3 regions of the Pseudomonas sp. c313 genome follow, and region 3 is predicted to be linked to each of the others. Evidence: predicted binding sites of a transcription regulator. Region 3 holds the regulator's gene; each other region holds the start of a gene.

Region 1 (5,280 bases), on a different contig from region 3:
CCGTGCGTTTCAGCGGGCGAGTGACGGCGACCACTTCGCGAAACAGGCGGACTTGAGCCGGTACGAACACTGTCCAGGGCGAGGCGCCGTCGCAGCGCACGCGCACGGTCACACGGCCGATGGGTTGTGCGGGGCTTTCCAGGGTGGCTGTCAATTCCTTGTCACACATGGGCAGGCGCAGGCGTGGGTCCAATTGGTTGACCTGGATTTCATAGCGTCCTGGTGTCTGAGTAGTGGCCAGATAATCTTCTACAGTAAACTCAAGAAAGCCTTGAGTGACGCCGATAAGTAGATCAGGCAAGGTGATGTTGTCGGCACGGGCCTGTTGGCCTGCAGCCAAGGCAAGCATCGTTAGCAAGACGCAGAGCAATCTGCGGTACTGTTTAAAGTACGGCAGGGGGAGAAAGCGTCGGGAAACTGTCGTTTTGATGTCCATGGCCAATAAAAAAGCAAAGCTCGTGCCGTTTAGTGTTGGGTACGCGTCGTACCCGTAGGTTTTGTAGTGTAGGAGTCTGGGCATGGCGGGAGTAATGGATTCAGTGAACCAGCGCACGCAGCTGGTAGGGCAGAATCGCCTTGAGTTGCTGCTGTTTCGTTTGGATGGCAAACAGCTTTACGGCATCAACGTCTTCAAGGTGCGGGAGGTACTGCAATGTCCCAAGCTGACCGTATTGCCCAAGTCCAGCCCTGTGGTGTGTGGCGTGGCCAACATTCGCGGCTCGACCATTCCGATTCTTGACTTGGCGATGGCTACGGGCTCGTCCGGCTTGCAGGATCGCGAGAGTCCGTTCGTGATCATCACCGAGTACAACACCAAGACCCAGGGTTTCCTGGTGCGCTCGGTGGAGCGCATCGTCAACATGAACTGGGAAGAGATCCATCCGCCGCCCAAGGGCACCGGTCGCGATCACTACCTGACGGCAGTGACGCGGGTCGACAACCAGTTGGTGGAAATCATCGACGTGGAGAAAATCCTCGCGGAAGTGGCGCCGACTTCGGAAGCTATTTCGGTGGGCGTAGTAGACGCTGAGACGGCGCACAAGGCGATTTCCCTGCGGGTGCTAACGGTGGATGACTCCTCGGTAGCGCGCAAGCAGGTCTCCCGTTGCCTGCAGACCGTTGGCGTCGAAGTGGTGGCCCTCAACGATGGCCGCCAGGCCCTGGATTACCTGCGCAAACTGGTGGATGAAGGCAAGAAACCGGAAGAAGAATTCTTGATGATGATTTCCGACATCGAGATGCCGGAAATGGACGGTTACACCCTCACGGCCGAGATACGCAACGATCCACGCATGCAAAAATTACATATCATCCTGCATACTTCATTGTCCGGTGTATTCAATCAGGCGATGGTCAAGAAGGTCGGTGCCGATGACTTCCTGGCCAAATTCCGTCCTGATGACCTGGCATCCCGGGTAGTCGACCGGATCAAGGCAGCAGATCACGGCTAGGGGCTTTTTCCCTGGCGGTCACACGATTTAAGAGGCGGTACCATTGTCTACGGGTAATTTGGATTTTGAACAGTTCCGGGTCTTCCTGGAAAAAGCCTGTGGCATATTGCTCGGTGAAAACAAGCAGTACCTGGTATCAAGCCGTCTCAATAAACTGATGGAGCAGCAAGGGATCAAGTCCCTCGGCGAACTCGTTCAGCGGATACAGAGCCAGCCACGCAGCGGGCTCAAGGAAATGGTGGTCGATGCCATGACCACCAACGAAACCCTGTGGTTTCGTGACACCTATCCCTTTGAAGTGCTCAAGAACAAGGTCCTGCCAGAATCGATCAAGGCCAGCCCCGGCCAGCGCCTGCGCATCTGGTCGGCGGCCTGCTCTTCGGGGCAGGAACCGTACTCGCTGTCGATGTCTATCGACGAGTTCGAGCGGACCAATTTGGGCCAGTTGAAGGCCGGGGTGCAGATTGTTGCCACCGACTTGTCCGGCACCATGCTCACCAACTGCAAGACGGGTGAGTACGACAGCCTGGCCCTGGGGCGCGGCCTGTCTCCGGAACGCTTGCAGCGTTTCTTCGACCCCAAGGGCGCTGGTCGTTGGGCAGTCAAGGCGCCAATCAAGAGCCGGGTGGAGTTTCGTTCGTTCAACCTGCTGGACAGCTACGCTAGCCTGGGTAAGTTCGATATCGTGTTTTGCCGCAACGTACTGATCTACTTCTCGGCCGAAGTGAAGAAGGACATCCTGTTACGCATCCACAGCACGCTCAAACGCGGTGGGTATCTGTTTCTCGGCGCTTCTGAAGCGTTGAACGGGTTGCCGGATCATTACCAGATGGTGCAGTGCAGTCCTGGGATTATTTACCAGGCCAAGTGATAGATATGCGTCGCATAAAAACGGGAGGTCCTGCAAAGGCCTCCCGTTTTTTATGGGCGCAAAGCGGCAACGCTCATTGCCGCTTTACTGGCGGTTGGCGGAGACCCCTTGCCGCTTTTCTGGCATTGCCACCGGCAATCTCCCGGCAAGCCCTTGATTTAAAGGGCTTCGATGACTTGGCATGCCACTTGCTATATCCAGATTACGAAAAGCAGGTCAGCCCCTAAAGGTTTCCGCCATGAGCATCAGCTTCGATAAAGCGCTCGGTATCCACGAACAAGCCCTGGGCTTTCGCGCCCAGCGTGCCGAAGTCCTGGCTAACAACATCGCCAACGCCGACACCCCGAACTACAAGGCTCGGGACTTGGACTTTTCCGCCGTGCTCGCCGCACAGCAGGACAAGACCAAGAACGGCTCCTTCGCCTTGAACATGACCAATAACCGTCATATCGAAGCGCAAGGCATGGGCAATGGCGACGAGTCGCTGATGTACCGCACGCCGATGCAGCCATCGATCGACCAGAACACCGTCGACGCGCAGTTGGAGCAATCGAGCTACGCCGAGAACTCGGTGAACTTTCAGGCCAGCTTCACCCTGCTCAACAGCAAATTCAAAGGGCTGATGTCAGCCCTGCGCGGAGAGTAAGTCATGTCTCTATCCAGTGTTTTCAATATTGCCGGTAGTGGCATGAGCGCCCAGACCACCCGTCTGAACACCGTCGCCAGTAACATCGCCAACGCCGAGACCGTGTCGTCGAGCATTGACCAGACCTACCGCGCCCGTCACCCGGTGTTCGCCACCATGTTCCAGGGCGGCCAGAGTGGCGGCAGCGATTCGCTGTTCCAGGACCAGGATGCTGCGGGCCAGGGCGTTCAGGTGCTGGGTGTGGTCGAAGACCAGAGCAATCTCGACGCGCGCTACGAGCCGAACCATCCTGCCGCCGACGCCAAGGGTTATGTGTTCTACCCCAACGTTAATGTGGTCGAGGAAATGGCTGACATGATTTCCGCCAGTCGCTCGTTCCAGACCAACGCGGAAATGATGAACACCGCCAAAACCATGATGCAGAAGGTCCTGACCCTGGGTCAGTGATAAGGGGCGCCAAAGAATGTCCGTTACCAACGATGTGTCGAGTAACTCGACGATCCAGGACTTGTTCAACAACAAGGTCAAGGATGCCGCGGCCAACCAGGATAGCCTGGCGGGTGCTACCAAAGAGGCTTCTGGCAGCCAGGCCCTGGGCAAGGATGCGTTCCTGCAGTTGCTGGTCACCCAGCTGAAAAACCAGAACCCGCTGTCGCCCCAGGATAACGGCGCGTTTGTCGCGCAACTGGCGCAGTTCAGCAGCCTGGAAGGCATCAACACCCTGAACGACTCGGTGAATGCAATCTCCAGCAACTACAAGTCGTCGCAAGCGCTGCAAGCGTCGTCGCTGGTGGGTCGTTCGGTGATCATCGAGACCGACAAGGCCATGGTCGACACCAGCAAGAGCTTCACTGGTTCCGTGGCAGTCACCTCGTCGGTGGGCAACGTCACCATCAAGGTCTCTGACAAGGACGGCAAGCTGGTCAAGACCATCGACTTGGGCGCTCAGGCAGCCGGCAAGTCGGACTTTATCTGGGACGGCAAAAACGAAGCCGGCGAGAAAGTCGACTCCGGCAACTACACCTTCGCTGCCACCACCAAGAACGATGCCGGTGATGCGATAGCGTTGAAGACCTCACTACCAGCCACGGTCACTAGCGTGACTTTGAGCCAGACGGGCGGCGAAATGCTGCTCAATCTTTCTGGCGGCATGGGCAGCATCAAGCTGTCGCAAATTCAGACTATCGGTACATAGAGCCGCCTAAATACGGCAAGAGGAGAGAAACATGTCTTTTAATATCGGCCTTAGCGGCCTCTATGCGGCCAACAAACAGCTGGACGTGACTGGCAACAACATCGCCAACGTCGCGACCACCGGCTTCAAGTCGTCCCGTGCTGAATTCGCCGACGTCTACGCCGCCTCCAAACTGGGCAGCGGCCACAACGCTATTGGTAGCGGTGTGAGCCTGGCAGCGGTTTCCCAGCAATTCAGCCAAGGCGAAATCACCGGCACCGGTGGTTTGCTGGACATGGCGATCAAGGGCGGCGGCTTCTTCGTGCAGAAGGGCAGCGACGGTTCCCTGGAATACACCCGCTCTGGTACTTTCAAACCGGACAAGGATGGCTACGTCACCAACTCCACCGGCACCTCGCGCCTGCAAGGTTACGCGGCAGACGAAAACGGCAAGATCATCAAGGGTGGCCTGATAGACCTGCGCATAGATCAGTCGAACCTGTCACCCAAGGCGTCCACCAAGGTGGACTCCACCAGCAACCTGAAGTCCTCGGAGCCAGTGATCGACCAGGCGCTCAACCCGTTCGATCCGACCAAATCGGGCAGCTTTACCACCCAGTACACCACCATGTTGTACGACACCCAGGGCAACTCGCACCCTATGGTGCAGTACATGGTGAAGACCGACTCCAATACCTGGAAGTCCTACACCCTGATCGACGGCCGTAACCCCAACGGTACGCCTATCAGTGGCGCCGGTGCCGTCGCGCCTGTGGCGTCGACCGTGACCTTCGACACGGCCGGTACCCTCAAGGGCATCGTTACGCCGCCAAGTATTGTTTCCAATACCACCCTGACGATTGCCGACTGGAAACCGGGCGTCATGAAAGGTGGCGTGTGGGTAGATAACGGCGCAGCGGCCAACCCGACCGGTATTGCCATCAATATGGCCAGTATCACCCAGTACAACTCTGCCAGTTATCGCAACCCGCCGGTCACTGATGGTTACGCTACTGGCGAAATCACTGGGTTGAAAATCGACAGCAGCGGCGTCATGTTTGCCACGTTCAGTAACGAGCAGAGCAAGGCGATCGGCCAGATCTCCTTGGCCAGCTTCAACAATGAACAGGGTCTGCAG
Region 2 (5,280 bases), 630 kb from region 3:
CCCCTCCATCAGCTCACCGTTACCGGGGATGCCCCACGGCAAACCTGCGGGCGAACGCTGCCTGCATCTGTCTGTCGAACAGTTGTGCCAATTGTTCGGCCAGCCAGAGCGGCCTGCGGTGTGCAGTGCGTTTCAGGCGGATCTGGAGGTCTGTGGCAGCAGCCAGGAAGATGCAATCAGACTGATTGGCTGGTGGGAGCAGATGACGGCGGCTTAGTGGGCATTTCAATGTCGCAACTTAAACAATAAGGAATACAACAATGGGTTCGCTGAAACGACTGGCTGTGTTGTGCGGTTTTACTGTTTTGTTTGCTGCCACTGCCCAGGCCGAAGATTGGCAGACTGCCAAGGATGAAGACGGTATCAAGGTGTCCTTGAGTGAGGTGGCCGGGTCCAAGTACAAGGCTTATCGTGGTGTGACCGTGATCAAGGCGCCATTGGCCAAGGTGCAGGCCTTGCAGGAAGACGCGGTAGGGGCCTGTAAGTGGATCCACGAATGCAAGTCGCAAAAACTGCTCAAGCAGGAAGGCGACAAGAGCTGGACCTACACGCAGTTCAAGGCACCGTTCCCGGTAACTGACCGTGACTCGATCTTGCAGATCACCACCACCCAGGAGGCAGACGGTAGCGTGACCCGCAAGCTGCTGGAAGTGCCTACCTACCTCCCGGAAGAGAAGGGTTATGTGCGTGTGGCCCAGGTCGAAGGCTTCTGGAAGCTGGTGCCTAAAGGCGCCGACCAGACCGAAGTAACCTACCAGGTCCACACCGAGCCAGGCGGCAGCGTGCCGTCGTGGCTGGCCAACAAGTTCGTGGTGGACGCGCCGTTCAACACCTTGAAAGCCCTCAAAGACAGCGCCGAAAAGTAAGCGCGGCCGATCAGGTGCCTCCTGCTTGAGTGGAACGATTGCCAAACCCTCAAGGTCCAGATGTCTGTAAACCCATCCATGGGTTTTATCGAGGAGGCACTGATGCAAAAGTGGCAAATTACCTTCGTTGATGATCATGGCGATCAATCCGTGGAACTGTTCGACTGCGAACAGAAACCCAGTACCGAAGAGGCTGCACGGATGATCCGTGCCAAATTGCTGCCGGTGGCTGCTGAACTGGATCTCAATGACCTGGAAGGCCGCACCAACGAGCCAACGGTCAAAAGCCTGAAAACCCAGAACAGTATTCAAATCCTCAGCATTACCCCTGCTGCCTGAACATTCCCTGTACATCACACACGACCCTCTGGTGGAGGTGATAGCTTCGCGCTACTCTGCAAGGGAGATCAGCGAATGAATCGCTAAGGTCTGGTCTTGTCAGCTACATGCTTATCTCCCAGCGGTGAAACCATTGCCGTATCACCCGCGCCGTTCGAGTGCGGGTTGTGGGAAGCACGGAAAGTCTATCCATCGGTTTGAGGAGGACGTTTCATGAGCACAGCTTATCAAGAAGACATCAGCACCAACGTGTTGCGCCGCATGAAAGAGGGCGGCTTTGATTTTTCACGTTTCCACCCCATCGAGTTCTACGCCATTTTCCCGGATGAGGAACATGCGCGCAGGGCTGCGGGTCGATTTCGTGGGGAATCCCTCAATGCCCAGGTCAGCGTGCGGGATGACGGTGCCGGGTACCTGGAACTGAGCAAAGTAATGTTCGCGACCTACGACGGCATAGGAGACTTTGAGCAAGACTTTGAGGCGGTGGTCGAGCCCTTGGGCGGGATCATCGAAGGATGGGGCGTGAAACAGGAGGTCCGTGGGTTGCCCATGTAGCTTATGAACAACACAGCGTATCGGCTGACCTTTGGGTCGGCCGATTTTGTTTCGGCTCCCGGAAAACCCTCGAGCCATTCTCGGAAATATCCTGCACAAAAAAAGGCCACCCGGGCAGGGTGGCCAAAAGGGAAGACCGGACATGAAGGGGAACCGGTCGGTACATGAGGTACCAAGTTACCGGCGAGGCAATGGGTGAAGCTGTAGGACGTGTCCTGTTCAGCGTGTGGGGGCGATTATCCCCAGTGTTTATCAGGCAGTGAAATCAACTCTGGCTATGCTGGTGATAGGCAAAGCTCGCTTCGCAATGAGGCACGGCGGGCGACGCTGGATCATTTGCTGCACCGGAACGGTGCGGCGTGACTAATATCCATACCCAACTGATTGATATTTAAGTGTTTATGCCGCTGGTACGGGTCTTGCTATGGTCCCTTGCGTCCGGGTGACAAGGAGTTCGGCATGATCCGCACTTATTATGATGAGATGTACGACGGGGCAGGGCTGGTTCGCCCCCATTACCGCGAATTCGCCCGCTGGTTGGCCGAAACCCCGACGGAGCTGCTGGCCCAGCGCCGGCGCGAAGCCGATCTGCTGTTTCACCGCGCCGGAATCACCTTCACCCTGTACGGTGACGAGCAGGGCACCGAGCGCCTGATTCCCTTCGATACCATTCCCCGCAGCATTCCTGCCAGTGAATGGCGGATTGTCGAGCGCGGCTGCATCCAGCGGGTCAAGGCGCTGAACATGTTTCTCGCCGACCTGTACCACGAACAACGGATCATCAAGGCCGGGATTATTCCCGCCGAACAAGTGCTGGCCAACGAGCAATATCAGTTGGCGATGCAAGGCCTGGACCTGCACCGCGATATCTATTCCCACATCTCCGGGGTCGACCTGGTACGGGATGGCGACGGCACCTACTACGTTCTCGAAGACAACCTGCGCACCCCCAGCGGCGTCAGCTACATGCTCGAAGACCGCAAGATGATGATGCGCCTGTTCCCTGAACTGTTCGCCGCCCAGCGTATTGCCCCGATAGATCATTATCCAAACCTGTTGCTCGACACCCTTAAAAGCTCCAGCCCGCTGGATAACCCCAGTGTTGTGGTGCTCACACCGGGACGCTTCAATAGTGCGTTCTTCGAACATGCATTCCTGGCACGGGAAATGGGCGTCGAGTTGGTGGAAGGCGCCGATCTGTTTGTGCGTGATGACCGTGTTTTCATGCGCACCACCGACGGGCCGAAAGCCGTGGACGTGATCTATCGCCGTCTCGACGACGCCTTTCTCGACCCCCTGGCTTTCAACCCTGACTCCATGCTCGGCGTACCGGGCCTGCTGGCGGCCTACCGCTCGGGCAATGTGGTGCTGGCCAACGCCATTGGTACTGGGGTGGCGGATGACAAGTCGGTGTACCCCTTTGTTACCGACATGATCCGTTTCTATTTGGATGAAGAGCCGATCCTGAAGAATGTTCCGACCTTCCAGTGCCGTAAACCTGATGAATTGTCCTACGTGCTGGCCAACCTGCCTGAGCTGGTAGTCAAGGAAACCCAAGGCTCCGGCGGCTACGGCATGCTGGTAGGCCCGACCTCCAGCGCTGCAGAGATCGAAGCCTTCCGCGCGCGGATCAAGGCTAAACCCCACGCTTATATCGCCCAGCCGACCTTGTGCCTGTCCACCTGCCCGACCTTTGTCGAAAACGGCATTGCGCCCCGGCATATCGACCTGCGTCCGTTCGTGCTGTCTGGCAAGGAAACCCGCGTGGTACCTGGCGGCCTAACCCGTGTGGCGCTGCGTGAAGGCTCGCTGGTAGTCAACTCGTCCCAGGGCGGCGGCACCAAAGACACCTGGGTGGTTGAGGATTGATGCCATGTTGAGTCGAACTGCCTCGGATTTGTATTGGATGTCACGCTATCTGGAGCGCGCGGAAAACCTCGCGCGGATGCTTGATGTCAGTTATTCGCTGTCGCTGATGCCCCAGGATGGGCGCGGCGATGGCTTGCACGAACTGGCGATGCCGCTGTTGATCACCGGCACCCTGGACGATTATCGCGAGCGTCACGGCGAACTGCATGCCGAGCGCCTGCTGCACTTTTTTGCCCTGGATGCCGCGAACCCGGCGAGTATCTACAGCTGTCTCGGTGCCGCCCGGGCCAGCGCCCATGCCGTGCGTGGGCGAATCACCGCTGACATGTGGGAAAACATTAACGCCACCTGGCTGGAGATTCGCGGTATTGCCCAGCAGGGCTTGAGCCGCTATGGCATGAGCCGTTTCTGCGAGTGGGTCAAGGAGCGTTCCCACCTGTTTCGCGGTGCCACCTACGGCACCATCATGCGTAACGACGCTTTTCGTTTTATTCGCCTGGGCACCTTTATCGAACGGGCTGACAACACCCTGCGCTTGCTGGACGCCCGTTATGAAATGGCCGGCGATCAGGCCGAAGTCGTCATCGATGGCACCGCCCACGCCTACTACCAGTGGAGCGCGCTGCTGCGGGCCTTGTCGTCGTTCGAGGCCTACACCGAGATTTACCGCGATGCGCCGGGTGCCCGGCAGGTGGCTGAGTTGCTGCTGTTGCGGGCCGACGTTCCGCGTTCGCTACGGGCTTGCAGCGAGGAGATCGATCAGGTCCTCGCCAGCCTGCCGGGTATCAACGGTCGTCCGGCCCAGCGCTTGGCCGCCGAGATGGACGCACGCCTGCGCTTTACTGCGATCGACGAAATCCTGGAGGAAGGCCTGCACGCCTGGCTGACCGACTTCATCCCGCTGGTGCGCCAGTTGGGTAACGCTATTCACAGTTCCTACCTGGAGGCGGCATGAGACTCTCCATCAGCCACGAAACTACCTACCACTACGAAGACCAGGTACGCGCCAGCATCCAGTACCTGCGCCTGACGCCCCACGACAGCGAGCGCCAGCATGTACTCAGCTGGCAACTGGACCTGCCGCGCCCGGTGCGGGCGCAATTGGACCCGTTCGGCAATATCCTGCATGTACTGACCCTGGATGAGCCCCACGAAGCCATCATCATCGGCGCCCGTGGCCAGGTGGATATCGACGAGTTACGCGAGGCCGAGCATGAGAGCCAGTCGGCATTTCCGTTCCTGCGTTGCACCCGCTTGACGGAACCTGACGAAGCGCTGCGCAGCTTTGCCGAAAAGCAGTGCCAAAAGCGTCGGGATCGCAGTGCTTTGATCGACCTGATGCATGCTCTCAACCAGTACATGACCTACTCGCCGGGCGCCACTGAAGTCGACACCTGTGCCGCCCAGGCCTTCGCCGGTCGTGCGGGAGTTTGCCAGGACCACACCCACGCCTTCCTGGCCTGCGCTCGCAGCCTGGGGGTTCCTGCGCGGTATGTGTCGGGATATTTGTACAGCGAAGACAGCGAACACCTGGCCAGTCACGCCTGGGCCGAAGCCTGGCTGGATGACGCCTGGTACAGCTTCGACGTGACCAACCAATTGGCTCGGCCGGAGCGGCATTTGAAGCTGGCGGTGGGGTTGGATTACCTGG
Region 3 (5,280 bases):
GCAAGGTGTAGCAACCTACAAGGGTGATGTGATCATCACTCAAGGCTCGATGAAAATCACCGGAAACACCGTGACGCTGACCCGCAACCCTGCTGGTGAGATAGACGTAGTGACTTCGGTGGGCAACCTGGCCTATTTCGAGCAACAACAGAAAGCTACAGATCCGGCCCCCATCAAGGGCTACGGCGTGACGATCCAATATCACGCCCAACAAAATCGCATCGTATTGATCGACCGCGCCAAGGTTCTGAGCAGCGACGGCAACTCTACCGAAGGCGAGAAAATCATCTACGACACCAAGACCCAGATCGCTCAAGCTGGTCGCGCCAATGGCAGCAAGGTCACTACGCCACGTCCACGCATCGACATGGTTATCCAGCCGAAGAAGAAGGCCGAGTAATGGCAACCCTGAAAGCCCAGCATCTGGCCAAGGCCTATAAAGGCCGTCAGGTCGTGCGCGATGTCAGCCTATCGATCGACAGCGGCCAGATCGTCGGCCTGCTTGGCCCCAACGGTGCCGGCAAGACCACCTGCTTCTACATGATTGTCGGACTGGTCCAGGCGGATCAGGGTCGCGTACTGATCGACGACCTGGACGTCAGCCACCAACCTATGCACGGCCGTGCCCAGGCTGGTATTGGCTATCTCCCCCAGGAGGCGTCGATCTTCCGCAAACTGTCGGTAGCCGACAACATCATGGCGATTCTCGAAACCCGCAAGGAACTCGACCGCGCCGCACGCAAGAAAGAGCTGGAAAGCCTGCTGCAGGAATTCCACATCAACCACATTCGCGACAACCTCGGCATGAGCCTGTCCGGTGGCGAACGTCGTCGTGTGGAAATCGCCCGCGCCCTGGCCACTGCGCCGAAGTTCATCCTGCTGGACGAACCCTTCGCCGGTGTCGACCCGATCTCGGTCGGCGACATCAAGCAGATCATCCACCACCTCAAGGCCAAAGGGATCGGTGTATTGATCACCGACCACAACGTGCGCGAAACCCTCGATATCTGCGAAACCGCCTATATTGTCAACGACGGGCAACTGATTGCCGAAGGTGACTCGGCAACTATCCTGGCCAACGAACTGGTCAAGGAAGTTTACCTGGGCCACGAATTCCGCTTGTAAGTACTGTGATACCTGGCCATTCGCCAAGGAGCGCGAGCGTCAATAAAAACCTCAATATTTTTATTGTTACCGCGCTCTAGGCAAAGCCCCCGATATCAGGCATATAATTTGCTTATGTTTGGCGCTCACGCGCCCTGTCGTGGATGGCGCATTGCGCCGGCGAATAAGGTGTTAAGCCCCTGCCATGAAACCATCGCTAGTTCTGAGAATGGGCCAGCAGCTGACGATGACACCGCAGCTGCAACAGGCCATCCGCCTGCTCCAATTGTCGACCCTGGACCTGCAACAGGAAATCCAGGAGGCCCTGGAGTCCAATCCGATGCTCGAACGCCAGGAAGAAGGCGACGACTTCGATAATGCCGACCCGCTGGCCGACAACACCGAGCAAAAACCCAACACCGATGTCCAGGAACCTTCCTACCAGGAAACCGCCCCTACGGTGGATAACCTTGAGGAAGGCGAGTGGAACGAGCGCATTCCCAATGAGCTGCCGGTGGACACCGCCTGGGAAGACGTCTATCAGACCAGCACCAGCAGCCTGCCCAGCAATGACGATGACGAGTGGGACTTCACCACCCGCACCTCCGTCGGCGAGAGCCTGCAGAGCCACTTGCTGTGGCAACTGAACCTGGCGCCGATGTCCGACACCGATCGACTGATCGCCGTGACCCTGATCGACTGCATCAACAATCAGGGCTACCTGGACGAGACACTTGAGGAAATCCTTGAGGCCTTCGACCCGGAACTGGATATCGAACTGGACGAAATCGAAGCCGTCCTGCACCGCATCCAGCAATTCGAACCGGCCGGTATCGGCGCCCGCACCCTCAGCGAATGCCTGCTGCTGCAACTGCGCCAGTTGCCCACCAAGACGCCGTGGCTGACCGAGGCACAACGCCTGGTCACCGACTACATAGACCTGCTGGGCAGCCGCGACTACAGCCAACTGATGCGGCGCATGAAGCTCAAGGAAGATGACCTGCGCCAGATCATCGAGCTGGTGCAAAGCCTCAACCCTCGCCCCGGCTCGCAAATCGAGTCCGGCGAAGCCGAATACGTCGTTCCCGATGTGATCGTGCGCAAGGACAACGAGCGCTGGCTGGTGGAGCTGAACCAGGAATCGGTGCCACGCCTGCGGGTCAACCCGCAATACGCAGGTTTTGTCCGTCGGGCCGACACCAGCGCCGATAACACTTTCATGCGCAACCAGTTACAGGAGGCCCGCTGGTTCATCAAGAGCCTGCAAAGCCGTAATGAAACCCTGATGAAAGTCGCCACTCAGATCGTCGAGCACCAACGCGGCTTCCTGGAATATGGCGATGAGGCAATGAAACCGCTGGTCCTGCATGACATTGCCGAGGCAGTAGGCATGCATGAATCGACGATTTCCCGGGTGACTACACAGAAATTCATGCATACCCCACGGGGTATTTATGAGCTGAAATACTTTTTCTCCAGTCATGTAAGCACTTCCGAAGGTGGCGAATGCTCGTCCACGGCGATCCGCGCGATCATCAAAAAACTGGTTGCCGCGGAAAATCAGAAAAAGCCGTTGAGTGACAGCAAGATCGCTGGTTTACTGGAGGCACAAGGCATTCAGGTAGCCCGTCGAACCGTCGCCAAGTACCGCGAGTCCCTTGGGATCGCGCCTTCCAGCGAGCGTAAGCGTTTGATGTGACGGGCTAGCCACAGCGTTCCAGTGGCAGGCATTTCTGCCTGCCGCTTTATGCACTGGCAACGAAGGAGAAGCTGTATGCAAGTCAACATCAGTGGACACCAACTGGAAGTGACCGACCCCCTGCGCACCTACATCGGCGAAAAACTCGACCGATTGGAACGGCATTTCGACAAGATAACCAACGTGCAAGTCACGATGACCGTCGAGAAGCTGCTGCAGAAAATCGAAGCCACCCTGCATATCCCCGGCGGGGAAGTCGTCGCCAATGCCGAGCATTCAGACATGTATGCCGCCATTGACCTGCTGACTGACAAGCTGGATCGCCAACTCAAAAAGCATAAGGAAAAGACCCAGAGCCTCCTTCAGGGCGCAACCGGTCGTTAACACTCCCAACCCATGATCCGACTCGAAAATATCCTGACCCCCGGCCGTTCCCTCATGAACGTGCCGGGCGGCAGTAAAAAGCGCGCCCTCGAACAAATTGCCAATCTGATCGGCCGCGAAGTGCCTAATCTGAAGACGCAAGATGTCTTTGAGGCTCTAATTGCCCGTGAAAAACTTGGCTCGACCGGTTTTGGCAACGGCATCGCCATCCCCCATTGCCGCCTTAAAGGTTGCGAGTCTCCAGTCAGCGCCTTGCTGCACCTGGACGCTCCTATCGATTTCGACGCCATCGACGGTGCCCCGGTAGACCTGCTGTTCGTTCTGCTGGTCCCGGAAGCGGCCACCGATGCGCACCTGGAACTGCTCCGGCAGATCGCCAGCATGCTCGACCGCAAAGAAGTACGCGAAAAACTGCGTAGCGCCTCCAGTAATGAAGCGCTGTATCAGGTCGTCCTGGAAGAGCAGAACGGGCAGTAATCATGCGTTTGATCATCGTCAGCGGCCGCTCCGGCTCAGGTAAAAGTACTGCCCTCAATGTGCTTGAGGACAATGGCTTCTATTGCATCGACAACCTGCCGGCCGGCTTGCTGCCCGAACTGGCTGAGCGCGCGTTGATCCACACCGAACTGGCACAGCCGCTGGTCGCTGTATCCATCGACGCCCGCAACCTGCCCAGCCACCTAACGCGCTTCCCGGAATTGCTTGAGGAGGTGCGCGGCAAACACATTCATTGCGACGTGCTGTACCTGGATGCAGACGAAGAAACCCTGCTCAAGCGTTTTTCAGAAACTCGTCGTCGTCACCCTCTGAGCAGCGCCAACCGCTCGCTGGCAGAAGCCATCGAAGACGAAACCAAGCTACTGGGGCCAATCATTGACCTGGCCGACCTGAAGATCAACACCACCAGCCTGAACCTGTATCAACTGCGCGATACCATCAAGTTGCGCCTGTTGAACCAGCCAGAACCTGGCACGGCGTTCCTGGTGGAGTCTTTTGGCTTCAAGCGGGGCATGCCGGTGGACGCCGACCTGGTGTTCGACGTGCGCTGCCTGCCCAACCCGTACTGGAAGCCGGAACTACGTGATCAGTCGGGGCTCGACCAACCCGTAGCCGAGTACCTGGCGGCGCAACCGGATGTCGAGGAGATGTTCCAGGACATTTCCAGCTACCTGCTCAAATGGCTGCCACGCTTTGCCGCCAGCAACCGAGCCTATGTCACCATCGCCATTGGCTGCACCGGCGGGCACCACCGCTCTGTGTACCTGACCGAGCGCCTCGGCCAGGTTTTGCAGCAAACCCTCAAGAACGTCCAGGTTCGCCACCGCGACCTTAGCTGAAAGGAACACCCCCGCGATGCCCGCTCTGGAAATTGAAATCATCAACAAACTGGGCTTACACGCCCGGGCCTCGGCCAAGTTCGTCGGCGTCGCGGGGCAGTTTCCCTGCCAGATCAGGGTTGGGCGCACCCCGGAATCCACGGTCGACGGCAAAAGCATCATGGCGATGATGATGTTGGCTGCGGGCAAAGGCACCATGATTCATCTGAAGACGCAAGGCGAGCAGGAGCAAGAAGCTCTGGATGCGCTGGCAAAGCTGATCAATAACTACTTTGACGAGGGCGAGTAAGCCCCACTGGCGAGGGGGCAAGCTCCCTCGCCATAGATCCTCACTTCACCCCAACGCTGTATCCATCACCATCATCAAACAAAACCCGATACACAGCCCCAAACTGGCGAGCTTGTCATGGCCATTGCGCCGCGATTCGGGAATCACTTCGTGAGTCACCACCAATAGCATCGCCCCCGCTGCCAGCGCCAAGCCCAACGGCAATAGCACCTCAGCCAGGCTCACCAGCCAAGCGCAGAGCACCGCGAATACCGGCTCTACCAACCCGGATGCCGCACCAATCAGGAACGCCTTGACCCGCAACATCCCTGCCCCGGCCAGCACCAGAGCAATCACCAGTCCCTCCGGTACGTCCTGCAGGGCGATGCCCATGGCCAGGCTGTCGGCGTCTGGCATACCGCCACCTGCCGAGACCCCCACCGCCATGCCTTCGGGAATGTTATGGGCGATGATGGCGAATACGAACA

What was found. Region 3 encodes sigma-54, which starts transcription at its own class of promoters, with help from an activator protein. Its sites were predicted from a motif close to ANTGGCATNNANNTTGCTNT; they were not measured.
Region 1: a site for sigma-54 is predicted at 2,498-2,517, ahead of flgB (flagellar basal body rod protein FlgB). Genes of this name have one in related genera too.
Region 2: a site for sigma-54 is predicted at 2,167-2,186, ahead of ACZRKZ_RS13395 (circularly permuted type 2 ATP-grasp protein). Genes of this name have one in related genera too.

What each region holds. Positions count from the first base shown of each region.
Region 1 is NZ_JBUZRD010000001.1:572,841-578,120, forward strand. It holds gene flgA (flagellar basal body P-ring formation chaperone FlgA) at 1-436, opposite strand, end outside; gene ACZRKZ_RS02795 (chemotaxis protein CheV) at 519-1,451, shown strand; gene cheR (protein-glutamate O-methyltransferase CheR) at 1,495-2,322, shown strand; gene flgB (flagellar basal body rod protein FlgB) at 2,561-2,968, shown strand; gene flgC (flagellar basal body rod protein FlgC) at 2,972-3,415, shown strand; gene flgD (flagellar hook assembly protein FlgD) at 3,432-4,163, shown strand; gene flgE (flagellar hook protein FlgE) at 4,195-5,280, shown strand, end outside.
Region 2 is NZ_JBUZRD010000003.1:824,521-829,800, forward strand. It holds gene ACZRKZ_RS13375 (YkgJ family cysteine cluster protein) at 1-217, shown strand, start outside; gene ACZRKZ_RS13380 (START domain-containing protein) at 261-866, shown strand; gene ACZRKZ_RS13385 (hypothetical protein) at 945-1,205, shown strand; gene ACZRKZ_RS13390 (ribonuclease E inhibitor RraB) at 1,419-1,760, shown strand; gene ACZRKZ_RS13395 (circularly permuted type 2 ATP-grasp protein) at 2,220-3,629, shown strand; gene ACZRKZ_RS13400 (alpha-E domain-containing protein) at 3,634-4,584, shown strand; gene ACZRKZ_RS13405 (transglutaminase family protein) at 4,581-5,280, shown strand, end outside.
Region 3 is NZ_JBUZRD010000003.1:193,131-198,410, reverse strand. It holds gene lptA (lipopolysaccharide transport periplasmic protein LptA) at 1-400, shown strand, start outside; gene lptB (LPS export ABC transporter ATP-binding protein) at 400-1,125, shown strand; gene ACZRKZ_RS10380 (RNA polymerase factor sigma-54) at 1,310-2,803, shown strand; gene hpf (ribosome hibernation-promoting factor, HPF/YfiA family) at 2,879-3,187, shown strand; gene ptsN (PTS IIA-like nitrogen regulatory protein PtsN) at 3,200-3,664, shown strand; gene rapZ (RNase adapter RapZ) at 3,667-4,524, shown strand; gene ACZRKZ_RS10360 (HPr family phosphocarrier protein) at 4,541-4,813, shown strand; gene ACZRKZ_RS10355 (ZIP family metal transporter) at 4,859-5,280, opposite strand, start outside.